2 regions of the Bacillus sp. AL-1R genome follow, and region 2 is predicted to be linked to the other one. Evidence: predicted binding sites of a transcription regulator. Region 2 holds the regulator's gene; the other holds the start of a gene.
What was found. Region 2 encodes LexA, which represses DNA repair genes until DNA is damaged. Its sites were predicted from a motif close to CGAACATATGTTCG; they were not measured.
Positions count from the first base shown of each region.

Region 1: a site for LexA is predicted at 1,259-1,272, ahead of recA (recombinase RecA). Genes of this name have one in related genera too.

Region 1 is NZ_CP197469.1:1,629,265-1,645,350, forward strand. It holds gene ACSBO6_RS07560 (competence/damage-inducible protein A) at 1-1,100, shown strand, start outside; gene recA (recombinase RecA) at 1,350-2,393, shown strand; gene rny (ribonuclease Y) at 2,861-4,432, shown strand; gene ACSBO6_RS07575 (TIGR00282 family metallophosphoesterase) at 4,648-5,439, shown strand; gene spoVS (stage V sporulation protein SpoVS) at 5,567-5,827, shown strand; gene ACSBO6_RS07585 (dipeptidase) at 6,038-6,964, shown strand; gene ACSBO6_RS07590 (2-oxoacid:acceptor oxidoreductase subunit alpha) at 7,195-8,952, shown strand; gene ACSBO6_RS07595 (2-oxoacid:ferredoxin oxidoreductase subunit beta) at 8,939-9,805, shown strand; gene ACSBO6_RS07600 (hypothetical protein) at 9,998-10,183, shown strand; gene ACSBO6_RS07605 (hypothetical protein) at 10,234-10,479, shown strand; gene ACSBO6_RS07610 (GNAT family N-acetyltransferase) at 10,693-11,238, shown strand; gene mraY (phospho-N-acetylmuramoyl-pentapeptide-transferase) at 11,444-12,394, shown strand; gene miaB (tRNA (N6-isopentenyl adenosine(37)-C2)-methylthiotransferase MiaB) at 13,134-14,663, shown strand; gene ACSBO6_RS07625 (YlbF/YmcA family competence regulator) at 14,663-15,109, shown strand; gene cotE (outer spore coat protein CotE) at 15,381-15,926, shown strand; gene mutS (DNA mismatch repair protein MutS) at 16,079-16,086, shown strand, end outside.
Region 2 is NZ_CP197469.1:1,850,617-1,866,702, reverse strand. It holds gene cobI (precorrin-2 C(20)-methyltransferase) at 1-123, opposite strand, end outside; gene cbiE (precorrin-6y C5,15-methyltransferase (decarboxylating) subunit CbiE) at 126-1,316, opposite strand; gene ACSBO6_RS08790 (cobalt-precorrin-5B (C(1))-methyltransferase) at 1,318-2,421, opposite strand; gene ACSBO6_RS08785 (precorrin-8X methylmutase) at 2,425-3,072, opposite strand; gene cobK (precorrin-6A reductase) at 3,089-3,886, opposite strand; gene ACSBO6_RS08775 (sirohydrochlorin chelatase) at 3,883-4,797, opposite strand; gene cobJ (precorrin-3B C(17)-methyltransferase) at 4,860-6,485, opposite strand; gene ACSBO6_RS08765 ((2Fe-2S) ferredoxin domain-containing protein) at 6,537-6,920, opposite strand; cobalamin riboswitch at 7,050-7,235, opposite strand; cobalamin riboswitch at 7,412-7,600, opposite strand; gene ACSBO6_RS08760 (YneB family resolvase-like protein) at 7,868-8,527, opposite strand; gene lexA (transcriptional repressor LexA) at 8,931-9,578, shown strand; gene ACSBO6_RS08750 (hypothetical protein) at 9,919-10,359, opposite strand; gene ACSBO6_RS08745 (GNAT family N-acetyltransferase) at 10,655-11,071, opposite strand; gene ACSBO6_RS08740 (glucosaminidase domain-containing protein) at 11,202-11,843, opposite strand; gene ACSBO6_RS08735 (L,D-transpeptidase) at 12,007-12,342, shown strand; gene ACSBO6_RS08730 (hypothetical protein) at 12,911-13,222, opposite strand; gene ACSBO6_RS08725 (FUSC family protein) at 13,361-13,852, shown strand; gene ACSBO6_RS08720 (glyoxalase superfamily protein) at 13,965-14,348, opposite strand; gene ACSBO6_RS08715 (SulP family inorganic anion transporter) at 15,137-16,086, opposite strand, start outside.

The sequences.
Region 1 (16,086 bases), 220 kb from region 2:
TAGAAATTGCTTCATCAAGAAGTGATTTAATCATTCTAACTGGTGGACTAGGACCAACAAAAGATGATTTAACGAAAGAAGTTGTCGCAGAATATGTTCAAGAGACACTTGTTTACCATGATCAGTCACTAGAGTATATAAAACAGTATTTTGTTAAAGTAAATCGACCAATGACTGAAAATAATAAAAAACAAGCATTAGTCATTAATAATGCACATGTTTTATTGAATAAAAACGGTATGGCACCTGGAATGGTTTATGAAGCGAAAGATAAACAATATGTATTATTACCAGGACCACCTAAAGAAATGATTCCAATGGTTGACAAAGAACTAATTCCTTATTTTTTAAAAGGAAAAGAAGCAAGTACGATTGTTTCGAAAGAACTTAAGTTTTTTGGGATCGGCGAATCATTTTTAGAAACTGAAATTCTTGATTTACTTGAAAATCAATCAAATCCAACAATTGCTCCTTTAGCGAGTGAGGGTGAAGTAATGCTTCGAGTTACTGCAAGTGCTAGTAATGAACAAGAGGCAGAAAAACTAATTGGTCAAGCTGAAGAAAAAATACGTGAGCGTGTTGGACAGTTTATATATGGTACAAATAGTGAAAACTTGTTTACAGTTTTATCAAGAAAGTTAAAAGATTTTAAACTGACTATTTCTGCTGCTGAAAGTTTAACTGGAGGTCTTTTCAGTAAAAGAATGACAGATATTCCTGGGAACTCGTCTGTTTTTAAAGGTAGTGTTGTTTGTTATTCTAATGAAATGAAACAAAATCTTTTAAACGTGCCATCAGACATTCTTAATAAAAATGGAGCAGTAAGTGCAGAATGTGCAAAATCACTAGTTGAAAATATTCAAAGATTAACAGGAAGTACGGTTTCAATTAGTTTTACTGGTGAAGCAGGACCGTCTCCATTAGAAGATGTGCCAGTAGGAAAAGTATTTATTGGTATTAAAATTGGAGATTCTGAATCAATCGTAAAAGAATTTCAATTCAGTGGCACTAGAGAACAAATTAGATTATCTAGTGTTAAAAATGGCGCGAACTTGTTGATTAAATTAATTAATTCAAGTTTCGAAAGTCAAGACTTATAAATTGAAATAGAATATTTTATAATATAAAAGCTCGGTTAATTTAGCCGAGTTTTTTAATTTTATAGTTTCGATATTAATAAAAATCGAGTTTTATAGACCGTAAAATACGAAACAAGCGTTTCTATTCTTTAAAAATAAAGTTTAAATACGAAAATAATCGAATAAACGTTCTATTTTTTTGTTGGCAAACGAACAAAAAACAGTTATTATATAGTTAAGAGATAAATGAATCCTGAAGGAGGAATCTAAATGAGTGATCGTCAAGCTGCATTAGATATGGCTTTAAAACAAATCGAAAAACAATTCGGTAAAGGTTCAATTATGAAACTTGGAGAACAAACTGATCGCCAAATTTCAACTATTTCTAGTGGATCGTTAGCACTAGATGTAGCATTAGGTGTAGGTGGATATCCAAGAGGACGAATTATTGAAGTATATGGTCCTGAGAGTTCAGGTAAAACAACTGTAGCATTACATGCAATCGCTGAAGTTCAAGCAAATGGAGGACAAGCGGCGTTTATAGATGCTGAGCATGCATTAGATCCGGTTTATGCTCAAAAATTAGGTGTAAACATTGATGAGTTATTATTATCTCAACCAGATACAGGTGAACAAGCACTTGAAATCGCTGAAGCATTAGTACGTAGTGGTGCAATTGATATTATCGTAATTGATTCAGTAGCTGCATTAGTTCCAAAAGCTGAAATTGAAGGTGAGATGGGTGATGCTCACGTAGGTCTACAAGCACGATTAATGTCTCAAGCATTACGTAAACTTTCTGGTGCAATTAACAAGTCAAAAACAATTGCAATCTTCATTAACCAAATTCGTGAAAAAGTTGGGGTTATGTTTGGTAATCCTGAAACGACTCCAGGTGGACGTGCGTTAAAATTCTATTCTACAATCCGTTTAGAAGTGCGCCGTGCTGAGCAATTAAAACAAGGTAATGATATTGTAGGTAACAAAACAAAGATTAAAGTAGTTAAAAATAAAGTAGCACCACCATTTAGACAAGCAGATGTAGATATTATGTATGGAGAAGGTATTTCTAAAGAAGGAGAAATACTTGATATTGGATCTGATTTAGATATCGTTCTTAAGAGTGGAGCATGGTATTCATACAATGAAGAGCGTCTTGGACAAGGCCGTGAGAATGCTAAGCAATTCTTAAAAGAAAATAAAGAAATACGTGATACGATTAAACAATCAATCCGTCTTCACCATGGTTTAGATAACCCTGTTACTGTAACAGAAACAGATGATGAAGAACAATTCTCTTTATTAAATGAGTAATCATAAGTCAGTTTAGAACGACAGAAAAATGCGGGCGCTTATTAAAAGTGCCTGCATTTTTTTTATATTTTCTTATGTCTTTAATTTTTTTAGACAGAAAAAAATAGATTGTTGTCTGTTTTTTTTGTACTGTTATTAAAGGTATTTATGTTTATATGTAGTATTGAAAAATTCATTCAATTAACTAATTAATGAGTTCTTAATAAATAAATTAATGAATAAAATTTGGATTCTTATGTATGAAATCTAGTAAAAATGTAATAAATATTGATAAATCAAGTAAGTAAGCGAGTTACAAGGCTTGACATCATTTGGTAAGAGATTTAATATTTAAGTGTATATTCTAAAAAAATATTACTATTTTGTGAAAAATTGAATTGAAGTGTGCTGTGTGTTGATGCAATTATTTATACAATATAACAGCCGACAAAAATGAAACTAACTAAATAGCAAGAGGAGGTGAAATCATGGGTGCAAATACTATAATTTTGATCATCTTCGCATTGCTTGCCACATTCGGAGTCGGTTATGCTGTCGGATTTTTTGTCCGTAAGTCCATTGCAGAAGCTAAAATAAATGGCGCAACTAATCATGCAAATCAAATTATTGAAGATGCAAAACGTGATTCAGAAACAATTAAAAAAGAAGCTTTATTGGAAGCAAAGGACGAAATTTTCAAAATTCGTACAGATGCAGAAAACGAAATTCGTGACCGTCGTAGTGAACTACAAAAGTCAGAAAATCGTTTAATGCAAAAAGAAGAGAACTTAGATCGTAAAGATGATGGACTTTCAAAACGTGAGTCTGTTCTTGAAAGAAAAGAGGAATCTCTTGTTTTAAAACAACAGCAGATAGAAGAAATGGAAAGCAAGATAGAAGCATTAATTGCTGCTCAACAAGAAGAGTTAGAGAGAATTTCTAGCTTAAATCGTGAAGAAGCAAGACAATTAATACTTACTAAAGTCGAAAATGAATTATCCCATGAAACAGCAATACTAGTAAAAGAAACAGAAGCTCGAGCAAAAGAAGAAGCAGATAAGAAAGCAAAAGATATTTTATCATTAGCAATCCAGCGATGTGCTGCAGATCATGTTGCTGAAACAACTGTTTCGGTTGTAAATCTTCCAAATGATGAAATGAAAGGTCGTATTATTGGCCGTGAAGGACGAAATATACGTACTTTAGAAACGTTAACTGGTATAGATTTAATTATTGATGATACGCCTGAAGCTGTCATATTATCAGGTTTTGATCCAATTCGTCGTGAAACTGCACGAATTGCACTAGATAAATTAGTACAAGATGGTCGAATCCATCCTGCACGAATTGAAGAAATGGTTGAAAAATCAAGACGAGAAGTAGATGAGTACATACGTGAAGTCGGTGAACAAACTACTTTTGAAGTTGGTGTTCATGGAATTCACCCTGACTTAATTAAAATATTAGGTCGTCTGAAATTTAGAACTAGTTATGGTCAAAATGTGTTAAAGCATTCGATGGAAGTAGCGAACCTAGCTGGACTTATGGCCGCTGAACTTGGTGAGGATACTAAGCTTGCAAAACGTGCAGGTTTACTTCACGATATTGGTAAAGCAATTGACCATGAGGTAGAAGGAAGTCACGTTGAAATCGGTGTTGAATTAGCAACTAAGTATAAAGAACATCCAGTAGTAATCAATAGTATTGCATCTCATCATGGAGATGCTGCGCCAACTTCAATTATTGCTGTTCTTGTAGCAGCTGCAGATGCATTATCTGCTGCTAGACCAGGAGCACGTAGCGAAACATTAGAAAACTATATTCGTCGTTTAGAAAAACTTGAAGAGATTTCTGAATCGTACGAAGGTGTAGAAAAATCATTCGCTATTCAAGCAGGTCGTGAAGTACGCATTATGGTTAAACCAGATACTATTGATGATCTACAAGCTCATAGATTAGCGAGAGATATTAGAAAACGTATTGAGGATGAACTGGATTATCCAGGTCATATCAAAGTTACGGTTATTCGTGAGACTCGAGCAGTCGAGTATGCAAAATAAAGTGGTATATGCCACTTTATTTTCTTTTTGTAACAAAATAAAGTATTTTTAAAAAATAGCTCCAACTAATACATATCTGAAATGAATCTTAGTTGAATGGCATAGATGAATGATTCAGATTGTGCTAGTAATGGGGCTTTTCGTATTTTTGGGTAATCTAAAAGTAAAAACAAATGCTGTGTGTTTACAGTGGCAAGTTGGAAGGATGTAATGAAATGAGAATAATGTTTATAGGCGATGTAGTTGGTTCAAATGGTAGGGCAATGGTAAAGGCGAATATTCAAGCTTTAAAAAGGAAGTATAACCCTTCAGTAACAATCATAAATGGTGAAAATGCAGCACATGGAAAAGGGATAACGGAAAAAATTTACCGCGAATTTTTAGAATTAGGTGCACAAGCAGTAACGCTTGGTAACCATGCATGGGATAAAAAAGATATTTTTGAATTTATTGATCAAGCAAAATACTTAGTTAGACCTGCTAATTTCCCTGAGGGTACACCAGGTAATGGATTAGTATTTTTAAATTTTAATGACGTTGAAATAGCTGTTATCAATTTACAAGGAAGAACTTTTTTACCACCACTTGATTGCCCTTTTAAAAAAGCTGATGAGCTAATAACAATCGCTAAAAAACGAACAAACATCATTTTTGTTGATTTTCATGCTGAAGCAACAAGTGAAAAAATTGCTATGGGCTGGTATTTGGATGGAAGAGTCACAGCTGTTGTAGGGACACATACACATGTTCAAACAGCTGATGAGCGAGTTTTACCTGCTGGTACAGCGTTTATTACGGATGTTGGAATGACTGGTCCATATGATGGAATTCTAGGCGTTACGAAAGAAGCAGTTATTAAAAAATTCTTAACGAACTTACCAGTGAGATTCGAAGTGGATGAAGGTAGAAGCCAGCTTAGTGGTGTAATCATCGAGTTGAACAAACAAAATGGACTAGCAAAATCAATTAAAAGAATACAAATAAATGATGATCATCAAGAGCTATAAAACTTAATTAAAAGAATTGTGAAAATTTTTAAAAAACTTTTAAATATTTGCAGGAATAACTTCTTGTTATCGAGAATAGTTTTTATTGTACACAATAATAGCTTTGTAAGTACAAGGAGGATCAGGAATGGAAATATTAAAAGTTTCAGCAAAGTCAAACCCTAATTCTGTAGCAGGAGCACTTGCAGGTGTATTGAGAGAGCGTGGTTCAGCAGAAATTCAAGCAATTGGTGCTGGCGCGTTAAACCAAGCTGTAAAAGCAGTTGCAATTGCAAGAGGATTTGTTGCACCAAGTGGTGTAGACCTTATTTGTATCCCTGCATTTACAGATATTCAAATCGATGGGGAAGAGCGTACAGCGATTAAATTAATCGTAGAGCCTCGTTAATAATAACAACCTGTTAGCCTAAAGCGACAGGTTGTTTTATTTTCAATTAAGATTTTCGCAAATTTAAAAAAAGTGGGGCTTCACTTTAGCCCCTACTAAAACCTCGTCAGTCGACGAGTTTTTTTTCGTATAATTATTACTTTTAATATTGAATTTATTAATATGTTACACTAGTTTCAAAAGTCAAAAAAATGAAAGGATGTTCATATTATGAAAGTTTTTGATGCTCATTGTGATGTATTGATGAAATTATTAGAAAAACCTTGGATCAATTTCGAAAATGATGATTCATTACAAGTTTCAGTTAATCGATTAAAACAAGGGAAAAGTAAAATACAATGTTATGCCATTTATATTCCCGAAAACGTACATAAACTTATTAAATTTGATGCAGCTCTTCAATGTGTCACACTTTTTTATGAAAAAGTAGCAACTGAAAATAATCACATAAAAGTTATTCGAACAAAAGAAGATGAAGTTGGATTAAAAAGTCACGAAATGGGTGCTATTTTGACGCTAGAGGGTTGTGACGCACTTTTAGGTGATATTAATCGCTTAAAGATTTTACATCGTCTTGGCGTACGTAGTGTCGGTTTAGTGTGGAATTATGCCAATGAGGCTGCAGATGGAATTCTTGAAGAAAGAAATGGGGGCTTAACTAATTTTGGAAGAAGTGTAGTTCATTATTTAAATGAGCATAATATGTGGTGTGATCTTTCTCATTGTACTGAAGCCGCGTTTTGGGATGCATTTGAGCAAGCAAAATATCCAACTGCAACACATTCAAATGCTAAAGCGATTTGTAAACATCCAAGAAATTTAAACGATGATCAGCTAAAAGCCATGTTTAATAGAGGAGCAATTGTAGGGATTAATTTCTTCCCAACATTTTTAGTTGATGAAGGTAGTGCATCTATTTCAGATATTCTGAAACATATCGATTATATGTGTTCACTAGGTGGAGAAAAATTTATCGCGATGGGGTCAGATTTTGATGGAATCGATACTCATCCGACAAATTTACATCACGTAGGACTTTATCAAAATTTAACAAATGAATTGCTTAAACACTATACAGAACAACAGGTTAAAGGCTTTCTGTATGAGAATTATTCATCATATATACATTACAAATAACATGTTACTTGTTCAGAATAATAAAAATATAAAAATTAAAGGAATAATTTCTTTCAAAATCATTGATTTTTTCGGTTAATAGGTCTAGAATTGAAAGCGAATTAACTCATATCAAAAGATATGTTTTAAATCGCTTTCATTCTTTTATAATAAAATGAATGATATGCAAAAAAATTATCCATTTATAATTTAATTTATTACGAATGAGGGCATTCAAAGGGGTGTAGGAAATGATTGAACAACTTTCGTGGAAAGTTGGAGGACAACAGGGTGAAGGTATCGAAAGTACAGGTGAGATTTTTGCAATTGCGTTAAACCGTTTAGGTTACTACTTATACGGATATCGTCATTTCTCTTCTCGTATTAAAGGTGGTCACACAAATAACAAAATTCGTGTAAGTACAACTGAAGTTCGTGCTATTTCAGATGACTTAGATATTTTAGTAGCATTTGACCAAGAAACAATCGATGTAAACTTTTATGAATTACGCAAAGGCGGTATTGTAATTGCTGATGCTAAATTTAATCCGACAATTCCAGATTCAACTGACGTAACACTTTATTCAATTCCATTTACAGAATTAGCTACTGAACTAGGAACTTCATTAATGAAAAACATGGTTGCAGTTGGAGCTTCAAGTGCAATTTTAGGTCTATCAATTGAAGTTTTCAGAGAAGTTGTAGATGAAATTTTTGGTAAAAAAGGTCAACAAATTGTTGAGAAAAACATAGAAGCAATCGCACGTGGAGCAGAAGAAATGAGAGAAATGCTTGGCGTGAATGTAAATAAAATGCAATTAGCAGAAGCTGATGGTAAAAAACGTATGTTCCTAATCGGTAACGATGCAATCGCAATGGGTGCATTAGCTGGTGGTTCTCGTTTTATGGCAGCGTATCCAATTACGCCAGCATCTGAAATTATGGAATACTTAATTAAAAAATTACCTCAATATGGTGGAGCAGTTATTCAAACTGAAGACGAAATTGCTGCATGTACAATGGCAATCGGTGCTAACTATGCTGGTGTTCGTACATTAACATCATCTGCAGGTCCTGGTCTTTCATTAATGATGGAAGCAATTGGTCTTTCTGGTATGACTGAAGTTCCTTTAGTTATCGTTGATACTCAACGTGGTGGTCCAAGTACTGGTCTTCCAACTAAACAAGAACAATCAGACTTAATGGCTATGATTTACGGAACTCACGGTGAGATTCCAAAAGTAGTAATCGCTCCAAGTACAGTAGAAGAAGGATTCTACGATATGGTGGAAGCGTTTAACGTAGCTGAAGAATTCCAAGTGCCTGTTATCGTAATTACTGACTTACAACTTTCTTTAGGTAAACAAACTGTTGAGCCACTTCAATTTGAAAAAGTACAAATTCGCCGTGGTAAGTTTGATTACAAACAAGAATTACCTGTATCTGAAAACAAAGAGTACTTCAAACGTTATGAAGTGACTGAAGATGGAGTTTCTCCTCGTGTAGTACCAGGTATGAAAGGTGGAATTCACCACGTAACTGGTGTTGAGCATGATGAAATGGGTAAACCATCAGAATCACCAATTAACCGTAATCAACAAATGGATAAACGTATGCGTAAATTAAATAACCTAAAATTCCCTAACCCAGTGTTAGTGAACTCTAAACACGAAGATGCTGATGTATTACTAGTTGGTTTCAATTCAACTCGTGGTGCGATCGAAGAAGCAATGGTTCGTTTAGAGCAAGATGGTATCAAAGTTAACCATGCTCATATCCGTTTAATACACCCATTCCCAACAAACGAATTAATGCCTGAGCTTAAAAAAGCTAAACGTGTAATCGTTGTTGAAAATAATGCTACTGGTCAATTAGCAAGCATTATTAAAATGAATTGTGGTCACGCAGAAAAGATTTCAAGCTTACTAAAATATGATGGAAATCCTTTCTTACCAAAAGAAATTTACAACACTTGCAAGGAAGGAGTTGTTCTAAATGGCAACATTTAAAGAATTTCGTAATAATATTAAACCAAACTGGTGCCCAGGATGTGGAGATTTCTCTGTACAAGCATCGATCCAACGTGCAGCAGCAAATGTTGGTTTAGAACCTGATAACCTTGCAGTAATTTCTGGTATTGGATGTTCTGGTCGTATTTCTGGATATATTAATTCATACGGTTTACATGGTATCCACGGTCGTTCACTTCCAATTGCACAAGGTGTAAAAATGGCAAACCGTGATCTAACTGTTATCGCTTCTGGTGGTGACGGTGATGGATTCGCTATCGGTTTAGGTCATACAATCCATGCAATTCGTCGTAACATCGACATTACGTATATCGTAATGGATAACCAAATCTATGGTCTTACAAAAGGTCAAACATCACCTCGTAGTGATGTAGGTTTCAAAACTAAGAGTACACCACAAGGTTCTGTTGAATCTGCACTTTCAGTAATGGAAATGGCATTAACAGCTGGTGGAACATTCGTAGCTCAAAGTTTCTCAAGTGACTTAAAAGAATTAACTTCATTAATCGAGCAAGGTATTAACCACAAAGGTTTCTCTTTAATTAACGTATTTAGTCCATGTGTAACTTACAATAAAGTAAACACATATGACTGGTTTAAAGAAAATCTTGTTAAACTTTCTGATGTTGAAGGATATGATCCATCAAACAAAGAAATGGCTATGCAAACATTAATGCAAAATAAAGGTCTAGTAACTGGTCTGATCTACCAAAACAAAGAGCAAAAATCATACCAACAATTAATTTCAGGATACAGTGAAACACCATTAGTTGAATCAGAACTTCAATTAGAAAAAGCACAATTCGAAAAACTAGTTGCTGAATTCATGTAATAAGAAGAAAAACTCCTCATTTTTGAGGAGTTTTTTTATTTTAATTTTAGGCTCTGTTATAAAATAATGTTGATTTTCTTATTTGAAAAATGACAGATTAGTGGAAAAAGGAAAAAGGTAAATTTAAAAAGATCTCGAAGTATATATACTAATAAAATACAGATCGGATTTCGGAAGGACGGTTACTAAACAATGGGAGTCTTTAAGGGGAAAATGAGTATTTCTCAAATTGCATTTATGGCAGCATTTTATGCGATTGTAGATACAATATTAAGTAATAATATACATTGGGATAATCGTTATATCCATGGTATTTTTGGTGGATTAATTACACTTATCGGAGGAATCTTAGCTGGATTTATCATTAAAAAGGCCTAAACCTTATAATACGAACTGATTCTTTAGTTGAAGTAAAGGAGTTCAAGCAGATGGAACAATACAGTTATAAAGAATTTCTTGAAGATTTAAGCATAGGTAGTGAAATTCACTTTAGTTATAAAAATGACAATTACTATATTGGTCGTGGAACTGGTCTATTTATGTTTTGGAAGTTTTATGACTCATCCAGTGAAATCATTGGAGATGATCTTGAAGATTTACTTCAAAAAGTGAGACTAGATGAGAAACTAATAAAGGAAATATGGGACTTAATTGAGATTGATGACATCTTTTGATGAGTTTAAAAACCAATGAGTTGTTCAACTAAAGCAGTGCTTTAGTTGCATAAGAATAATAAGCAAAGTCCACAATTTTTTGTGGTTAATTTTTGTTCAAAAATTAACAATCTATTTTAACAGGGCCTAATTTTAATAGATGACCATACTGACAATGAGATGAAGGATAATACCATTTACTGTTGAAGTAATTTGTAGTAAGGAGTGTTTTTGATGATAAATATCATAATAAGAAGGCCGAAAATAGAGGATATGAAAGAGTTAAATCAATTTTTTAAAATAGTGATTACGGACACTTTTACAAAAGAAGGTATTAGCAATCAAGTGGAAAGTTTGAATGATGAAATCGAAACAAAAGAAAAATATTTAGAAAATGATTTTGAAAGTAATGGTGAAAAACGATATTTTTTGATTGCTTTAGATAACGAAAAGATTATTGGTTCGATTGAATATGGTCCAGCAAGTGATCTTATTTTAAACTGTACAAACAATGCATTGAAAGGAATGCCTGAGGTCGGAACTGTATTTGTACATCCGGATTATCAAAAAAATGGTTTAGGAAATTTATTATTAAATAAGATGTATGTTACTTTAAAGGATAAAGGGATCGAAGAATTTTGTTTAGATAGTGGTTATCGTAATGCCCAAAAAATATGGAAAAAGAAATTTGGGGAACCTAATTATTTATTAAAGGATTATTGGGAAAAGGGTTATGATCATATGATTTGGAAAATCAAAGTTAATGATATATTAAAATAGCAATAAGAATGAGTACAGTGGCGATTTATCAAGTAGGAGGTAAGGTTGGGCGTATTTACGATTCAAAAAGATTATTTCTCCTAATAAATATCGGGGTTCTTATTACTAGTGACACTGAATTCTTAAATTAAAAATCAGGAAAATAAAGGGAATCACGTGATATTATCGAATTTCTTAATTGAAAATAATCGAAAGGAGAAAAAATTTGATATCCTCACTCGTACCTGCTTTGATCACTTTTATTTTGGTAAGTATTCTTTCACCTTTTTTAATTGCTACGTTAAGAAGACTAAAGTTGACTCAACCGATAAGAGCGGAATTACCTGTTGAACACCATAATAAAAAGGGCACTCCTTTAATGCTTGGAAGTATATTTTTGATTGGTACTTTAGTAGCTTTCCTTAATTATTCAAGTCCTCTTATGCTTTTTTTAGTTGGAACCTTTATTTTATTTAGTGTCGTTGGTTTTCTTGATGACTTCCAGAAAGCATCAAAACAGGATCCAGGAGGAATATCAGCTAAAACTAAACTAGTTTTTCAATTTTCTTTTACTATTTTTTTACTGATTGTGTTAATCAACTTTTTTCAATTAGACACAACCTTTCGGATTACGGATTCTATCAATATCGTTTTACCATTATGGTTGTATTTGACTCTAATCACTTTATTTATTGTTGGATCAGCTAATGCTATTAATTTTACTGACGGGATGGATGGGCTTCTTGGTATGGTATCAATCCCTACCTTCTTTTTCTTTTTTTTGATTTCAGATCATATTGAAGTGAAAATTTTTAGTCTTATAATGATTGCTAGTTTAGCTGGTTTTTTAATTTATAACTTATACCCAGCTAAGGCTTTTATGGGTGACACAGGTTCAATGGCAATTGGTGGTTCTTTATCATTTTTAGCGATAATTGAAAAAGTAGAAATCTTGATTCCGTTATTGTTTTTTATTTATTTAGCTGAACAGTTTTCTGTTATTTTTCAAGTTTTCTACTTTAAAAGAACAAAAAAAAGATTATTTCTTTTGGCCCCAATCCATTTTCATTATGGAATTAAATATGGTTGGTCAGAAAATATTATAGTCATGAATTTTACGATTGTTTCTTGGACAGGTTCTTTTTTAAGCTACTTATATGTTTATTTTATGATGTAAACAAAAATGCAAAAATTTATAACTGAAGAGGATCCTTTCATGGATCCTCTTCAGTGTGTTGAAATATATTGTAGTCAATTGGAACATTAACTGAATTTCAAGGAAAAATAGTCTATTTATTATTTATGTGTCCTTTTATTGATAATTGATATTGGTTGAAATATAAATGTTTTAATTAACTGATTAAGATTTAATAGGTCATCTTTTTGACAGTGAATATTTGTAAAGATATGAAAGTCGCCATCATGAGTTTCGATTTGAATTTGATTAATAAAGTGTAATTCATCGTTCAATTGAGTATTCTAATTCTATTATTTTTAGATTATTATTTTTCATAAAGAAAATGATTGGAGACCCCGCAAGGCAATGCCGAGGAGGCTCAGGTCTCGCCCCATGGAAAGCGAGCAACCTGTAGTGGAAATCACTGAAACACAACTTACTTATCAAGATTTAATTGACAAATTCTTTTTTCAACAGCGTGAAGAGGATCCTTTGATGGATCCTCTTTTTATGTTTCAAAGGGTTTTATGGTCAACTTCCACAATTGAGAATCCTATATTGGAAATCAACATATAAAGCGCTTTATTATTTTAACAATTGATTTTTCAAAATGAATAAAATTATTCAAATATACTACTATTACCAGCTTTCTTTTTTGCGTAACGCACATTGTATATTGTAGAATAACGTTATATACTTAAGTAATGTGTGGACGCTCGAGAAGAAAGGAGATTGTTTCATGAATGAACAACAACGCCTTCAAGGCACTAATATAAATAATACAAAAGATAAAAATGATAAAGATTATAGTAAATATTTTGAAAAAGTTTACCAAGCTCCATCTTTAGCTGATGCAAAGCGTAGAGGTAAAGAAGAAGTTACGTATGATCGTGGTTTCGAAATTCCTGAAGAAATGAGAAATTCTGGTGTTGGTAAGAAATTCTTAATCCGTACTTATGGTTGTCAAATGAACGAGCATGACACAGAAGTTATGGCAGGTATTTTAACGACAATGGGTTATGAAGTTGCTACTTCAGCTGAAGATGCTGATATTATTCTATTAAACACATGTGCTATTAGAGAAAATGCTGAAAATAAAGTGTTTGGTGAAATTGGTCACTTAAAACCGTTAAAACTTCAAAGACCAGATTTATTAATTGGTATTTGTGGATGTATGTCTCAAGAAGAAGCAGTTGTTAATCGAATCTTACAAAAACATTCATTTATCGATATGGTATTTGGTACACATAATATTCATAGATTACCATTTATTATTCAAGAAGCGATGTTCAGTAAAGAAATGGTGATTGAAGTATGGTCAAAAGAAGGGGATGTAATTGAGAACCTTCCTAAAGTACGTCGTGGTGAAATTAAAGCTTGGGTTAATATTATGTATGGCTGTGATAAATTCTGTACGTACTGTATTGTTCCATACACACGTGGTAAAGAACGTAGTCGTCAACCAGAAGATATCATAAATGAAGTTCGTGAATTAGCTAGACTAGGCTACAAAGAAGTTACATTATTAGGTCAAAATGTTAATGCTTATGGGAAAGATTTAAATGATGGTAAATATGGATTAGGTCATTTAATGGATGAAATCCGTAAAATTGGCATCCCACGTGTTCGTTTTACAACAAGTCACCCACGTGATTTTGATGATCATTTAATAGAAGTATTAGCAAAAGGTGGTAACTTAATGCCACATATTCATTTACCAGTTCAATCTGGTAGCTCTGAAGTTCTAAAACTAATGTCACGTAAATATGATCGTGAACAATATTTAGAACTTGTAAGAAAATTAAAAACGGCAATGCCACATATTTCGTTTACAACTGATATCATTGTTGGATTCCCGAATGAAACGGATGAGCAATTCGAAGAAACGATGACATTATATGAAGAAGTTGGTTTTGATTTAGCATTTACATTCATTTATTCACCACGTGAAGGTACACCGGCTGCAAAAATGGTGGATAATGTACCAGAGAGTGTCAAAAAGGAAAGATTACAACGTCTTAACAATCTAGTGAATGAAAAATCTGCTGAATTTAATAAACGTTTTGAAGGGCAAGTCCTTGATGTATTAGTAGAAGGAGAAAGCAAGAAAAACCCTGATGTACTTGCTGGGTATACTCCTTATAATAAACTTGTAAACTTTAGAGGTCCTAAATCAATCGTTGGTCAAATTGTAAAAGTAAAAATTACAAAAGCTAAAACTTGGTCATTAGATGGTGAACTAGTAGAAGAAACAGTTGAGGTGCTATAATGGGAAAATATACAAAAACTGATATCGTTGAACGCGCAAAAGAATTAGCAGTAATGATTTCTGAAACAGAAGAAGTAGACTTTTTTAAACGTGCTGAAGCGCAAATTAACGAGAGTGAAACTGTAAGAACTTATATTGAAGAAATTAAGTCATTACAAAAACAAGCAGTTAATTTAGAGCACTGGGGTAAGAAAGAAGCTCTTAAAAAGGTTGAACAAGAACTTGAAGAATTGAACGAAAAACTAGAATCAATTCCAGTTGTACAAGAATTCCAATCTTCACAAGTAGAGGTTAATGATTTACTTCAATTAATCGCTCACACGATCTCAAATGGTGTAACCGACGAGATCATTAAGTCAACAGGTGGTAACTTATTAAGCGGTGAGACAGGTTCAAAAGTAGCTCATGGACCGGATGCTTGCAAAACAGATAGCTGCGGTCATTAATAAAAAAGACTCAAGGAAGCAATTAATTTTGCGACCTTGAGTCTTTTTTTTATGTAAGGCTAATAAAGTAATAACTAAATAGCCTAATTATCATATTTTTATGTTTATTTTTTAATTTCTTCAAAATAGAGTCAACTTTATTAGGCTGTCGTCATACAATTTATCATCACATGTTTTTTTAACTTGTATAAAAGAATTTTCATGTCATTAACACATTCCGCATATGTCACGCATAGAATGAAATGAAAATGGAACGAGGAGGGTCACACCTATGTCTGAACGCGAACATAGAGAGATTATAACGAAGGCAGTCGTAGGAAGAGGCAAGAAATATAACAAAGTCACACATACAATCACACCAAATCATACTCCATCAAGTATTTTAGGCTGCTGGGTTATAAACCATGTATATGATGCAAAAAAATGTAAAGATGGGGTAGAAGTATCTGGTAAATATGATATTAATATTTGGTACTCCTATGGTGACAATACGAAAACAGAAGTAGTACCTGAAGCTGTTAAGTATAATGAAGTCGTAAAATTAAGACACAGAGATGAAAATTTTACTGGCGAAGATTGTGAAGTAATTGCTAGATCATTAAAACATCCAAATTGTTTAGATGCAATTATATCTCCAAATGGTAATCGATTTATTGTGACTGTAGAAAAAGAAGTATTAGTTGAAGTTGTAGGTGAAACGAAAATAGTTGTTCTTGTTGCACCGCATGGTGTACATGACGATGATGATTTCTTTGACGTAGATGATGAGTTTGAAGATTTAGATCCTGATTTTGTTTTAGAGGGCGAAGAAGAATAGTCTAGGCTAGGGAGGTGATACTTCCTAGCTTTTTTGTTTTATTAGGATTTTGCATCCTATAAGTTTTCTTTTTCTTAACTTTCGAACTTTCCAAGCCTTTTCGCAAAATATGATATAATATGCGAAGAAAGTTTTTTGATGGAGTGGATAGAATGGCAAC
Region 2 (16,086 bases):
GCTGCCCTTTTGTTTTTTCGGATAGGCAATAACCGGTGATTCCTTTAATTTACGAAATGCCTTAACGGTAATGAGCTCTGGATCCCCCGGGCCAACCCCAAGGCCGTATAATGTACCTAACATGTTTACTCCCCTTCCTTGCGCCAAGCTTCTATTATATAAATTGGATTTAATGCATCGAATCTTGTTAAATTTAAAATGGGCTTACTTCTGGATATTTGAGCAAGTGTAATATTCGTCTCATATCCTCGCTCTTTAAACAAAAGCATCGCTTCTGATAGATTTTCAATCGTAACGGCATTTAAAACAATGCGTCCACCCGTACTCAAGCGGCTACAGCAAATTTCCAAAACGTCTTCCATCCCGCCTGCCGTCCCGCCAATAAAAACTGCATCCGGATCCGGGAAGGTTTCTAACCCCTCTGGTGCTTTTCCATGAATAAGTGTTGCATCGACACGGAACTTTGCTAAATTTTGCTTACAGTTTTCTAGGTCGCCCTCGTTTTTTTCGATCGCAAACACTTGTCCTTCCCTAGCGATTTTCGCTGCCTCAATCGCTACAGAACCTGTGCATGTTCCAATATCCCAAACAATGCTATCTTCTTTTAACCTTAAGGCGCTAATGCTTAATGTGCGAATTTCCTTTTTAGTAATTAAGCCTTTATCTGGTTTTCGCTGTAAAAATTCCGAATCATCAATGCCAATCGACCAATGTGGGCTTTTCCCCTTTTTCTTAAGAATGACTACATTTAGAGGTGAAAACTCCTCATCACTCATTTCTGCAAGGGTAAACCAGCGGCATCGTTCCTGATCACCACCAAGGTTCTCGCCCACAAACGCCTCATATTCAGACATGCCAAAGGAAAGCAAATACTGAGCGATTTTATTTGGAGAATTTTCTGTGTCCGTTAAGATTGCGACTGTTGTTTTCCCATCGACTCGCTGTGCCAGCCCTTTTATACTCCTACCGTGAACACTAGTAAAATAAGCATCCTGCCATCTTTCTTTCATTCTGGCAAAAGCTAGTTGGATTGAACTTATATACGGATAAATTTCCAAATCGATTTTAGTAGATAAATAGCTTCCAATTCCATAGAACAACGGGTCTCCGGAAGCTAGAATCACTACATTTCTAGTCTCCGATTGAAGCCGTTCCACTAGAGAATAAAGCCCACCTTCAATCACCATTTTTTCGCCAGTAAATTCAGAAAAAAAAGAAAGTTGCCTCTTTCCTCCTATTAATAATTCACTTTCATTAATCCACTTTTCGTACATCGGGAGCAGACTGACTTTCCCTTCGTCCCCAATGCCGATCATTTTAATTGATGCCACTTTTTCGAACCGCCTTTCCTAACAATTGCCCCTTCATGGTATATAAAGTTGTATCTATGTCAATCCCTCCATCGACTTCCTTTAACGCAGCGCAGCAGCAATAGTCGCTAAGCATTTCGAAAAAGGATAGATGGCCTTGTGCTGTCATCAAATCACCCACCTGTGATGCTGTATTGGCAGTTCGAATTTCCTCTACCAGGGTAGTATCAGCACCTGTACGGCTTGCCACCTCAGCTAAAAAATCAAAATCTATCGGGGCACTTTTCGAGTGAACCATCATGATCCCCATTGCCACTTTTGAGAATTTCCCCATCATGCCGACCATCGAAACTCTTTTAACCCCTTGCTTCTTGCATTGTTTAAGGGTAAACCCAACAAAATCACCCATTTCAATAAAAGCTTCCTCAGACAGCTCGGGGAATTGTTTCATAGCATTTTTCTCGCTCCGCCCACCTGTAGTAATGACAACATGCTCGCAACCACTGGCACGGGCAACACTAATAGCTTGGATGATACTAGCTTTATAAGCAGCTGTGGAAAAAGGAACGACAATCCCGCGGGTTCCGAGAATAGAAATCCCCCCAATGATTCCTAAGCGTCCATTGAGAGTTTTTTTAGCAATTTCTTCACCATCAGGTACGGAAATAACGATTTTAATACCTCTTGTAATCCCGAATTCTTTTAATACCCCTTCTGCCGTATCAAGGATCATCTTACGAGGAACGGGATTAATCGCGGCCTCTCCAACAGGAACGGGCAAGCCATCCTTTGTGACGCGGCCAACCCCAATTCCCCCATCCAGCACGATGCCTGGTTCATCGAGCCATGACACAGTGGAAATAATCAAGGCTCCGTGGGTGGCATCTGGGTCATCTCCTGCGTCTTTAATCGTACTAGCGGTTACTGATTGGTCCTCTACATCACAGCTTTCTATCTGGAAAGTTGCAAACCGCTTGATTGGCAAGTAAATCGTTGATTCTGTTTGAGGTTCTCTTGTAATTAATGCCGTCAGCGCTGCTTTGGTGGTAGCTGTTGCGCAGGCCCCAGTCGTATATCCTTCCCGAAGCTTTCCTTTTGGTACTTCCTGCATCGGTTATCCCTGTTCAGCCATAATGGAAATGGCATTTAATGCAGCTACGGTCACGGTACTGCCACCTTTCCTGCCAATATTAGTGATGAATGGGATATCAAGCTTAGCTAGTTCTTCTTTTGACTCAGCTGCAGAAACAAACCCAACAGGCAATCCAATCACAAGACCTGGTTTTGCTTCTCCTTCTTTAATCAAACGGATCAGTTCGAGTAGAGCGGTTGGAGCATTCCCAATGGCAAAAATACCGCCATCTGCTTCTTTAATTGCCTTCCGCATTGAAATAATCGCCCTTGTCGTATTTAGCCGTTTGGCTTCCTGGATGACATCCGGGTCGGAAATATAGACCTTAATTTCTCCTCCAAATTTTTCAATTCGTGCTTTATTTGCTCCGCTTTGAATCATTTGAACATCTGCAACGACCATTTTTCCGCTTCGAATTGCTCGAATACCGGACGAAATAGCGTCAGGATGAAAGAGGACGCTTTGCCCAAGTTCAAAATCAGCGGATGCATGGATGATCCGTTGGACGACTGGATACTGCTCCTCTGTAAAAGGATGCTCCCCAATTTCTTCATTAATCATTTCAAAACTTCTACCTTCAATCTGTTCTGGTTGGACGGTTAAAGGTTTAAATTCAGTACGAAAATCCATTTCTCTCACTCCTGTATTAAAATGATTGTTCTGTAGTGACGATTGGTGTATTATCAATCTTTTTATTTAATTCTGCGATGACATCGATAAAATTAGCATAGACGGTTCCATAATTCAGTTTCGGGCGGCCAATAAGAATAACCTTAATCCCCAGCTCCTTGGCAGCTTCCACCTTTTCATCGACCGATCCGACTTTCCCGCTCTCTTTAGTCACCATTAAGGTGACGCCATATTGCTTATATAAAGCTTTGTCGAACTCTTTTGAAAATGGACCCTGCATTGCAATAATATTTTTCTGCGGCAGCCCTAGCTGCTCACATTTTTCCATATTATCTATACGGGGAAGCATCCTGGCAATCAAGCGAATGTCCGGGTTCCCTAAAAGTTTTTCTGTGAAAATTTGAAGCGTCTTGCTACCTGTAGTCAGCATTACCACGCCTTTATTGGTTGATGCAAGATCCGCAGCTTCCTCGTAGCTTTCGACTACTTTCATTTTGTCATATTGGAACTTTTGTGACTCGCGTTCATACCGAATATAGGTAATTTTCACCGTTTCGGCCGCCTTGATTGCATTTTTAGAAGCTTCTTCAGCAAACGGATGACTGGCATCGACAACAGCTTGAATCCCTTTTGTGGCAATCAACCCCACCATGTCTGCATCCGTTAATCTTCCTACTTGAACACATATCCCCACCTCCCTTAATTCAACTGCCGCATTTTCTGTGACTACTGAGGCAAGGAGATCGAAGCCTTCTTTTTTTATTTCTAAAGCAAGGGCTCTTGCATCACTTGTTCCGGCTAATACGAAGATCATCCTCTATCTCCAACCTTTTGCACCGTATGTTCGTGATCATAGTGGTGGTCATGATGATGATGGTGGTCGTGATGGTGGTCATGATCATGGTGGTGGTGATGATCGATATGTTCCATCACATTAAGACGGTATTGGCAAGTATCACAGTTCATTTTCACCTCATCACGTAGAGCTTCTTCCACCCGATCGATTAAAATCGTCTGTAATTTTGGATGATAACCAAAATAGTCAGCCAACTGAATGTCAACAGAGGAATATTGCTTTTGAAGAGGAACCATCATATCTTCTAAGCGTTTAATCAGGATGCCAGTGAATAAAAAGTAAGGTAAGATTACTACTTTTTTTGCTCCCAGCTTAATACAGCGTTCGATCCCTTCATTCACTAAGGGATTGGTCACGCCCATAAAAGCAGGTTCGACGATTTTATAATTTGTTTTTTCCCATAGTAATCTAGCAATCTTATATAAATCACTGTTCGCATCGGGATCGCTTCCGCCCCTTCCTAACAAAAGGACAGCCGTATCGTCTTCGATGGATTCAACATTCTCGCCAATTTCCATTAATCTAGTTTTTAGAATTTCAAATGTTTCCTCATGAACACCAATTGGACGGCCATAAGTAAATTGAACAAGCGGATATTTATTCTTTGCCTCATCAATAGCTGCTGGAATATGAATTTTGGAGTGTCCTGCCTGTAAGAGCATGATTGGAATCACGACAACATGGTCGGCCCCTTTCTCTACACATAGATCGATACCTTGATTCACTGTTGGTCGTTCAAATTCTAAAAAACACGTCTCGACCAAATAGGAACCTTCCCAAGTCTTTCTCATCTCACGGATGAACTCACGAACCTGCTCATTTCCCTCTTGATCTTTACTTCCATGCCCCACAAATAAAATTGCTTTCACACTATTTACTCCCCTTTGTATGTAAATTCCTTACCTTCCAATTACTGCTCATCTTCTCTCATTTATTCTCCGCAGACAGCTGCTTCGATTTTAAGGTTTGGTGTGATATCTTGGTACACAAAACCTTTAATCTCTTTGACCCGTTTAAAAAATTTATAGAAACGTTCATTTGGATAGGCCTTTTGTTTGTACTCTTGAACAATCCCCTCTATTACCCCGACTATTTTGTCAGGTGCGATTCCTTCAGCTACGATTTGGCCTGGATGTGCGGTTCTTCCTGCTGTTTTGGCTCCTAGAAATAAATCAAACGCTCCCTTTCGATAAACAATGCCAATATCTTCTTTTACGGCTCCATAACAGGCCATTCCACATCCATTTACACCAAGTTTCAGTTCTTTTGGGAGTTCCATGCCACCAAGCCTTTCTTGAAGCTCATCAGCATAAGGAATAGAATCCTTTTTTTCTCCGTCACAAAAATCACAAGCTTTTACGGTTAATACGTCGCCAACAGGAGCAATCAAAAAGTTGGCTGCCGTTAGTTTTTCAATAATCTCATCAGGCTTTGAGGTTAAAATTTGCAACTTCATAAAATGGTCTTGTGTGTATTCCATCACTCCTTCTTCTCCGACAATTTCGGAAAGAATGGCCATCTGAAGTGCAGTAAATTTTTTATTAACGACACCAGGGCTGACAGCTACCTCAAAAATAGATTGAAAGTCTTGCTTCACAATTAAATCGTTTGTTCGTTCATAAGGCTCACCAACAATCATTTGCAAAGCTTCCTCAGCCAACTCTCTTGACGACTCTTTCACAGAGATTGGAGTGACTAGTTTCTTGTTTTGCGGCATTACATCTTCTGTTTGCTCTAGTGCCCATGGTTCGGCTTCCTTTTGCAGACGCTGATGCGGTTTCAACGGCTGAATTACTTGATTTAAAGTATATTTCCGCTGATAACCGCGCGGCGTGATCATCAATTCATCGTAGAAAAACGTTGAAGAGTTGCCAATTAAAACGGTGGTTAACATGCCAATTTCATGTTCTAACATCTCTTGCAAATTGGTTATAACGATCTTTTGACTATCACGGTATGCACTCTTTACTAATCCTACAGGTGTGTCTGGTGCACGATATTTTAATAGAATTCTTTGTGCTTCCATGATTTGCCGTGTTCTTCTCCCGCTTTTTGGATTGTATAAGGCAATTACAAAATCGGCTTGAGCGGCCGCTTCGATTCGTTTCTCAATTAAGCTCCAAGGTGTTAAATGGTCACTTAAACTAATCGTACAAGCATCATGCATAACCGGCGCGCCTAATAAAGCAGCACAAGAGTTGATGGCTGAAATGCCAGGGACTACCTCCACTCTTATCCCTGAGTCTTTTTTCCATCCTTTTTCAATTAGAACTTCGTAAACAAGTCCTGCCATTCCATATACACCGGCATCACCGCTCGAAATGACAGCTACCGTGTAACCAAGCTCAGCTTGTTTTACAGCCTCCTGGGCACGGCTCACTTCTTCAGTCATTCCTGTGCTAATGATTTTTTTTCCAGTTATTAATCCCTTAATTAAATCAACGTAGGTTTTGTAACCAATGATGATATCACTTTCTTTTATGGCTTCCTTTGCCCGTCCGGTAATATGTTTTTCGTCACCAGGGCCAAATCCTATAACCAATAATTTGCCTTTCACTCTATTACGCCACCTTCCACAATTTAAAAACTAGTATCCAGTTACTCGTTGTTAAATCTTTTCTTTAACTGCTTTTTGTACTCCTTCGATGCATTCCGACCCTTCTGGATGTATGAATCCAGAATCGGAATATTGATAGATCAAATGCTCCTTTAGGCAATGACCTTCTGCCAGATGACTTTTTACAATGGTAGCCCCCACTTCTGGGGTAACGTTTTTATACCAAGCCCCAGACGGATAGACGATGGCAACGGGAGCATCCTTACATCTCCCATTACATCTCGTTCTTGTTGTATGTACGATCGAATCTAAGCTTAAATTGGTGATTTCATTCCGGATCGCTTGAGTTGCTTCCTCCCCACCCTTTCTCATACAGCTGCTACCGTTACAAATTAATACATGCTGTTTCGTCCCTTGCAAATTCCAAGTAGTCATGTCACTCACTCCTATTCGTTTTTTTCAAAAAAAAGCACCCCTATGGACATAGGGATGCAGAAAAATATACACACAAAAAAAATTAGCGATGTAAGTTCAGCACTTCTACCTATGTTCCCGTAGGTTATTTCAAGCTATTAGGTATAGGCAGGTCTCCTGACTTAGGTTCATCATTCTACTTGCGTCTTCCCGAATTCCTTCAGTGACATCTGCAAAAGAACTCCCCCTTACAGTGGCGGGTACCGTGACGGATTTAAACCGTACTTCCCTATTAAGCACTAATTTCCAAAGTGCACCAATCCTAATCTATTCAATTGTTAAAAAGACTTGTTTCTTCTATAGGCATACAATAAAAATTAAAAAAGATTTAGAAGCAATAAAACAAAAAATCCGTCCAACAAAAGTTGAACGGATAAAACGTCAGCACAAAGAAAGTTAATAAATAAGCCTTTTTGTCCAAACGCTTCATCTTCTCAACCCCCGAAGAAATCGAAACTAAAAAAGCTAAGACAGGTCTCCTGACTTGTGTATCTTCCTACTTTAGACCCTTCCCAAAAACGTACTAATAAACGTTTTTAGTGGTTTGTCTATTTCGTCCACACTTACAGTTGCGGGGACAGTTCTGGTAATGCTCCAGATTCCCTATTAAGCCCTAAGGCATCTTAACTGAATGTTTGCAAATTTGTATTTAATTTATTAGCTATTAATATACTAGTCTATTAGATTTAATATTTCAAGAGTTTAATAACGTCATATGAGAAAACGCTACCATCCAATAACTTCAAATGTAATTGAAAGTAATATGGGGATCATTCGAAATTAATCTTTAAAACAAAAAAATAATATCAATAGATTTATTACGGTATCTTATTATAAAATTATAGTTTTTTGCAACTTTATTGTAAAATCCAGTGGATATACTATAAATTACAACATCTAAATTTTCTTTAATTCTTAATAGAATCATGATTTAGTTCATCAAAATATTCCTTATACCTTCTATGAACAGTAGCCCTACTTACTTCATAACCTAAACCTCGTAATGTAGCTGCTATTTCATGAAAAGTAAGTTTCTTGTTTCGAAGATTTATAATTTCTTCCACAGGCAGTTCTTTTTTCTCCCTACCTCCTAAATGATTATTTGATATATTCTTGTGAGGTTCGAAACCATTCTCGATGGCTCTACGCATTCCCCTGCTTATTTTATAATTAGCAATTCTTCGTTGAAACTCTTCTACTGTACTCAATATTTCCAAGACCATTAAATCCGCATCCGATAAAGATATCTCCCCTTGATCTTGAATTGTAAAAACTTTTACTGCCATTTTGCGTAATTCATGAATCAGGGCAATTTTCGAATGTCCCCTTCCCAATCGAGTATCGTCTTGTAAAAGTAAGATCTCTGCCTGTTTATCCTTAAATAATGCTAAAGCCTCAATTATCCCTTCCCGTTCTATATCAAATCCACTATGTCTCTCTTCTATGATTTTTATCACATCGAAATTTTGAATCTCTGCTAATTTTTCTAGCTCTTCTCTTTGTCTTTTTAAAGAGGTATCTTGAGTATTTTTTTCTGTACTAACCCGACAATAAATAATCGCTTTCAATTTTTCTCCTCCTAATCTACGAATCAGACTTAAGCAATTTGACCGTAAATAAGAAATTAACAAAGCATTAATCTTGTTCTTTTTTGAATAGCTTGAATAGACCTTCTTTTTCTACTTCAAAACCACTAGCCTGTTCGCCTATTGTTTCTAGAATACACATTCCCATCCGCTAACCTAATTTGGTTCATTAATTTGTTTATGTAATGAAGTTTCTTGTGAATCCTATGCTGTCATTACCCCTTTAAGTATATTAGTGCATTCATAAACTGTTCCCTCCATACGAACACGAAAACTACTTTAAGAAAAAATAGAACTAACGTTTGTATATCATATCCTATCATGATATAATGAAAAAAATAAAGAGGAACGTATTATCTACTTTATAGGTAAGGGGGAAATTCGAATGAACAAACTATCGAAAAGGCAAGCAGAAATTTTAGCTTATATTAAAGACGAAGTAAAAATTAAAGGTTATCCACCTTCAGTTCGAGAGATTGCTGAGGCTGTTGGTTTAGCTTCAAGTTCTACAGTACATGGTCATTTAGAGAGACTAGAACAAAAAGGCTATATTCGAAGAGATCCTACGAAACCGCGTGCAATCGAGATTCTTGGCGATACAGCTCCGGTTGTGAATGAAGTACAAGCATCATATAGTGAAGTCTATAACGATATTATTAACATTCCTGTAATCGGTAAAGTAACTGCAGGTATTCCAATTACTGCAGTCGAAAATGTAGAAGAATATTTCCCTTTACCGACATCTGTCGCTCCATCTAATGAACAAGTTTTTATGCTTCGAGTAGAAGGAGATAGCATGATCAATGCTGGAATTTTAAATGGCGATCTTGTAATCGTTAAAAAACAATTCACTGCGGAAAATGGAGAAATTGTTGTTGCCATGACTGAAGATAGTGAAGCTACTGTAAAGCGTTTTTATAAAGAAAGCGACCATTTTAGACTTCAACCTGAAAATGATGCCCTGTTTCCAATTTTATTAAAACAAGTATCAATTTTAGGAAAAGTAATTGGAGTTTATCGTACATATCATTAAACTTTTTAAGAGCAATTACATGATTATGTGATTGCTTTTTGTTTTTAGCATGCAAAGACATACCCTAATCAAACCGAAACTGACTTAAAATTAAGGGAGTTTCTTGTGAGTTGAAAAAACACATAAAGAAATCTATATTTCTGATGCAAGAAAAACTCAACCCGATAAATTGAAAACTGTATTAAGATTTCAAGTCAAAGAACGATAAATAAATTAAAAGAGCTTGGAATATCCAAGCTCTTTTAGTGTCGTTGAAATATAAATCCTACATAAACGAGCATCCTTTAGTGAAAATCAGCCTTTAAAAAATCTCTTTACGAATCTATAAACATAAATTTTTTCATTCACTATAACTCTCAAAAGTCTTCTCTAAATCATCTCTAAACGCAATTGCTAAATAATTATCGATTATATTTCTAGTAATAGGCGATTGAAATACTTGACTTTTATATGCCCCACCATCATATTCAATTATATCAATCTTATTTTCAACTTGTTCATTTTGCACTTCATCAAAATATTTAATACTTACTACTACCCCAGCGTCATCAATCGTAATTAATAACTCTCTTTGATTTAATAAGACCTCAATAACATTCTCTTTATCAATCATAATATCAAATTCACCATTCGAAACTTCTATTTCCTTTTTTAAAGACTCCCTTAAATCAACAAAATAAGATTCGAATTTCTCACACATCTTACTGTACGCCATATTTTCTGTAACAGTTTCTTTATATATAGCTTTTGTTTTTAAAATGAATTCCCTTTTAAAATCCATATTTCCACTCCTTGTAATGATATAATTGGAGCATTTATATATTATTACTATTCCTCATGCATAGAAAAATAGAATAACAGGAAGAATGTATTTAAAAAATTTTTTAACTAACTCTCCTAAAGTAATAAATTAATGATTACATCAGGACTTTTTACATACTTTTTATAAATAAACTATGAAAAAAACGAGAAACGTATGAAAGTATTTTAGATGGGATTTAGTAGTGGCTTACGATCATTGGGGTAATAAAAAATTTTTTTATCCTTCATTAAAAAAATAATTGCCGAAAAATCGTTTAATCTAATAATTTAACATAAATAATTTCTGGGTCGCCTTCATCTAAATGATCAATGAATCCACTTTTAATATATCCTAGAGATTGAAATACTTTTTGCATTTTAATATTTGATTTGTTAGTAGAAGAAAATAATTTCCTTTCTGAATAAAATTCAACATATTTCATGAGATTTTTTGCAATACCCAGTCTCCTCATTTCTAGTGAAACAATGATCAAATCAATAAATAAATGGCCAAAGAAAAATTTATGATAAATTAGAAAACCTACAATCCTTTTATTTATTTCACATACGAGGCATCGATTTTCTTCTATCGAGCTTTTAATTAGATGTTCTCTAATTCGACTGTCAATAATTTGAGAATCCAAAATTACGATTGATTCACAATCATTCATTTTTGCATGTCTAATTTCCACTTTCGTCCCCTCTTCCTAAAATGGTTATAGTTACTTTTCGATAAAACACCCTCAAACCCTTTTATGTATTAATTTAAATGTAAAAAAACCTGTATATAAAATCATACAGGTCATTTAAATAAAGAATATCTTATAAATTTGTTGGATTGAAAAGTTTCCCCCACGTTTTTACTCCAACAATTCCATCAACTACTAAATCATTTTTTCTTTGAAAATCTTTTACTGCTTTTTCAGTTAGTATCCCAAAAATCCCATCCACTTTAACGCCAACTTTTTCTTGAATTTCCTTTACTCGCTCTCCTCTTGATCCTTTTTTTAAGATTCCTTTATAAGGATGTAACTCAACTTGAATAATTTTTTTATATAATCCATTTTTAATATTTGCATTATTAACCGAGATGAGCACATCTGCGTAATTAGGAGCTACTGCCCATCCTGCTTGAGCTATCGCCTTAAATTGTTCATCTGCAGTTTTGTATGTTTTAACTTTACTGTACCTCGGATTATTTAAAATAAAATCAACATATCCCTGAATTGGATCATTATATTTTATATAATACCCGCCTTCATTTTTAGGCCTAGCTGTTCCTCTACTACTAAGAGGTAAGCCTGGATGCCACGTCTGACCTGCGATATTGTTATTTTCCTTAAAATTTTTGGACGTAAAGTGTGCTGTTTCTACTTGCCATTGGGTATAAATCATTTCAGGTAACCAGCCAATTTTTTTGGAAACTTCTTGGGCATATTGGAAATATTTAATTGTATTAGACACTATAGACCTATTCCTCTCTTTAAAGTGCTTGTCCTATAGCGTATTCATTTTTTTTATTCTTGGTACTAAGGAAATAGTATAAAAGTAGTGAAATTTTAACTTTCTTTTATTTAACAACAAGTAAAGTTTCTTCATACAATAGTTAAAAATTGGAGCTGATAAAATGACCAATTGGATATATATTTCAACATCGAACCGCCAATTAAAACTTTTCGACGGCAACAAATTAATAAAAACTTATCCAATCGGTGTCGGTAAAATGCTTACCCCTACTCCTTCAGGTACCTACACAATTATTAATAAAGATCCTAATCCTGGTGGACCTTTTGGGGTTCTTTGGATGGGACTATCTGCTCCACACTACGGAATTCATGGAACTAATAATCCTGCATCAATTGGTCATTTTGTTTCGCATGGTTGCGTTCGTATGTATAATAAGGATGTTCTTGAATTATCTTCAATGGTTTCAATTGGTACAGGTGTCGTTATTCATCAATAAATATGATTTTTAATAGATTAAAAGGTGCAATAGAAATTTAAAACCCCTACTCTACTGTTAGGGTTTTCAGAGTGTTAAAATATATTGTAGTCAATATAAAAAAAAGAAACATTAAATGAATTTCAAGGAAAAATAGTATATTTATTATTTTTTATTATCTTATTGAAAAACCAGTGGGTATTGATTGAAATATAAATGTTTTAACTAACTGTCAAAAATCAAAAATCTCTCCATTGAATATTCTAATCTTTATAAGTTTATTATTTTTTATTAAGAAATTGATTGGAACGAAAGGTTGCTCGACTCCTATGGGAGATGCGGGAAGGCTGAGACCCCACAGGCGGCGCCGAGGAGGCTCAGGTCTCGCCCCATGGAAAGCGAGCAACCTGTAGTGGAAATCACTGAGACACAACTTACTTATCAAAATTTAATTGACAAATTCTTTTTTCAACAGCGTGAAGACCCCTACTCTACTGTAATGGTTTTGGTAAATGTCGATTGTTTCCAGCTTTTTAATCAATTTAAAAAGTTTTCGTCCTCTTTAACAAATCATACAGCAATCTAGATATTAAGACATTAGACTAAAATCCTTCCAGATTGTTACTGATAATAGTTCATGGGTAATATCTTTACTAAACCAAGTTTCATTCCATTCTCCCTGACTTCTTTCAAATCTCGTTCGTTCTTCATATTCTTCAATACTTCTATACTTAATAAATAAATTGATATAATAATATTGCTCATCTTCTCTTTGCATAAAATTCATTCCAATATTCGATGGTTCTGAATGAAATTTTGGATGCGCTGACTTTTTTAATCTTGATTTAAAATCCTCTAAAAACTTCTTTTCAAATTTATATTCAAATAAGACGGTTATCAATGATTCAACTCATTTCTATTATTAGTTGTCTAGTAGCTAATCACTATTATAAGTATTCAACTTCTTATTTATTCTTTATACATAATCAATTTAATTCGTGAAGATAATATATAAAAATAGAAATTTCTAGAGGTGCTCATGGAAGAAACAAGCTCACCTAACTCATCTGAAAGCATTACTAGTCTTATTTGGAAATTATCAATTGGTTCTGCATTAGCATGGGAAATCTCAAAATTATTTGGTTCGTCACATCCATACTTAGGTCCAGTTTCACTTATACTTACGGTTCAATCGACAATTGACAAAACAATTAGTTTATCAATCAAACGCGTAATTGGAACAATGATTGGAATTGGTATTACTGTAATCATCGCTAGTTATATGAAAGTCACTGGTTGGAACTTAGGACTTTTAATTTTAATTGGTACATATATTGCTTACTATTTAAAATTAGACAAAAAAGTACTTCACCAGGTCGCTCTAACGATTCTATTTGTCTTTGCATTTGAACACAAATCAAAGGATTATGCGATGGATCGGATGAGGGACACGCTTGTAGGTGTCTTGACTGCTGGATTAATCCAGTTCGTTTGGTCTTCATTCACTTCAAGGAATAAAAAATTGAAATAGCCTAAATCTAAACCGGAATTGGTCACTTTCCAAGTGTAAAGAGGATTAAATAAAAATGCTTTTTAATTCAATCCTCTTTATTCTTTAGGTTATTCGATTGTACAATAAATCTTCAGTCTTCCACGTTCTCATAAAAGACAATTCGATTACCAAATGGATCTCCAACCCGTACCTCCCGTGTTTTCCAAGGAGTTTCTTCAATGCCTGGGCGAGCATATTTATATTTTTTTGAGAGTAACTTTGAATGAAGTAAGTCCAAATTTACTACCTCAATTCTAAGTGCAGCACCTGGACTACAATCACCATGGTGCTCAGAAAGATGTATGACACAATTGTTATAAGATATTTGCATATATAAAGGAAAATCATCTTCAAACCGATGCTCCCAATCAATCTCAAATTCTAAAAATGATATGTAAAATTCTTTTGCTTTAATTTCATCAAACATCCGTAGAATAGGTGTTGGACTTTTCATTGAAATTTCTGATGTACTCACTACTTTCCTCTCCTTTTCGTTTAACTACTATCTAGCTTAGCTTATAGAATCAATTATTCCTTGGATGACCTTCATACTCTCAATGTCTTTTGGAGGAAGTTTGCGTCCTGTACCTTTTTTTGAATTAAAGTGACTAAAATAATATGCGTGTTCACCAGTCACTTTTCCAAGTAAAAAATTAAACTACCAACCCCTTCGTTTCCAGAGATGAAGATTATAATTTAAACAAATGAGGTATATATCTTTTAAGATCTAGCTTTTCTACTTTACTGATATTGTCCAATCTCATCACACCTCTTTTACATCTACTTACTTCTTTCTACATTGTAAGCATTGGCACCTTTTTCCTTTAATCTGTATTTCCAAATAAATAAAAAAAAGGCTGCGAAAAAGTAGCAGTGAATACAATAAATTCTAATAGAAAATCCAAAAGTTCAAAAAGATATTTTTATACTTGCCATACCTAAAAATCATCGAGATCAAGTCATACATACAAACCCGCTGTCTGAATGAAACATGACTCTTGACTCTTGAACTAATCAGGAGATTTTTTTAAAATGCCATAAAAAAAAGCTTCTTCAATCGAAGAAGCCTCAGACTGCCCGAAAACGCTCGCTTTCTTCGTTGCTTCGCCTGTCTGCGGTGCTCATTACCGTCTAAGGTAACTCCGCTCCTCACCAGACTTCGCGCCTCGAAAGACAAGCGCTTGCAATCAGTCTGAAATCAGATTTTTTGTACTTTGTCTACACACTGTAAACTTGAAGCTACATCAATTGAGGAAACCATGCTTAATGTCCAACTTTTTGTTTGATACCATTTGGTTTGTTAAATACAGCTACTGAATCTACAATTGATTTACTTCCTGAATTTAACCCAACGATAATCGTTTTTATACCCTTTTCGTGAAATTTAATGACAATTTTATCAATTGCCGATACACCTGATTCGTCCCATATATGAGCTTTTGATAAATCAACCTCGACTATTTTTACATCATCTTTAAAATTAAATGCTCCAACAAAATCCGTGACAGAAGCAAAGAACAATTGACCTTCTACTTTATAGACGCGCTTATTTTTTCCAAGTTGAGAAGTGACTTTTACTTTCGAGATTTTCGCTGCAAAGAAAACAGCACTTAACAAAATTCCAAGAATAACACCAATCGCTAAATTATGAGTAGCTACAACTACTCCAACCGTTATAACCATCACTGCCGCATCAGTTCTAGGTAATTTGTGTAATGTTTTTAGAGATGACCAATCGAATGTTCCTATTGATACCATAATCATTACAGAAACTAACGCTGCCAATGGAATTTGAACGACTAATTTATTTAATACAAGAATTAGAAACATTAAAAATGAACCAGCAACAAATGTAGATAATCTACTACGACCACCTGATTTAACATTTATAACAGACTGTCCAATCATTGCACATCCTGCCATTCCCCCAAATAACCCATTTATAATATTGGCAATACCTTGTCCTTTGGATTCAGTATTTTTATTACTTGAAGTATCTGTCAGATCATCAACTATTTGAGCAGTCAATAATGATTCAATTAAGCCAACAAACGCTAACGAAACTGCATATGGAAATATAATCATTAGTGTTTCAATACTAAACGGAACATTTGGTAAAATAAAACTTGGTAGAGATCCTGAAATATTCCCCATATCTCCTACTTTATTAACATCACTTCCAGAAAATATTGCAATCATACTAATAACAATGA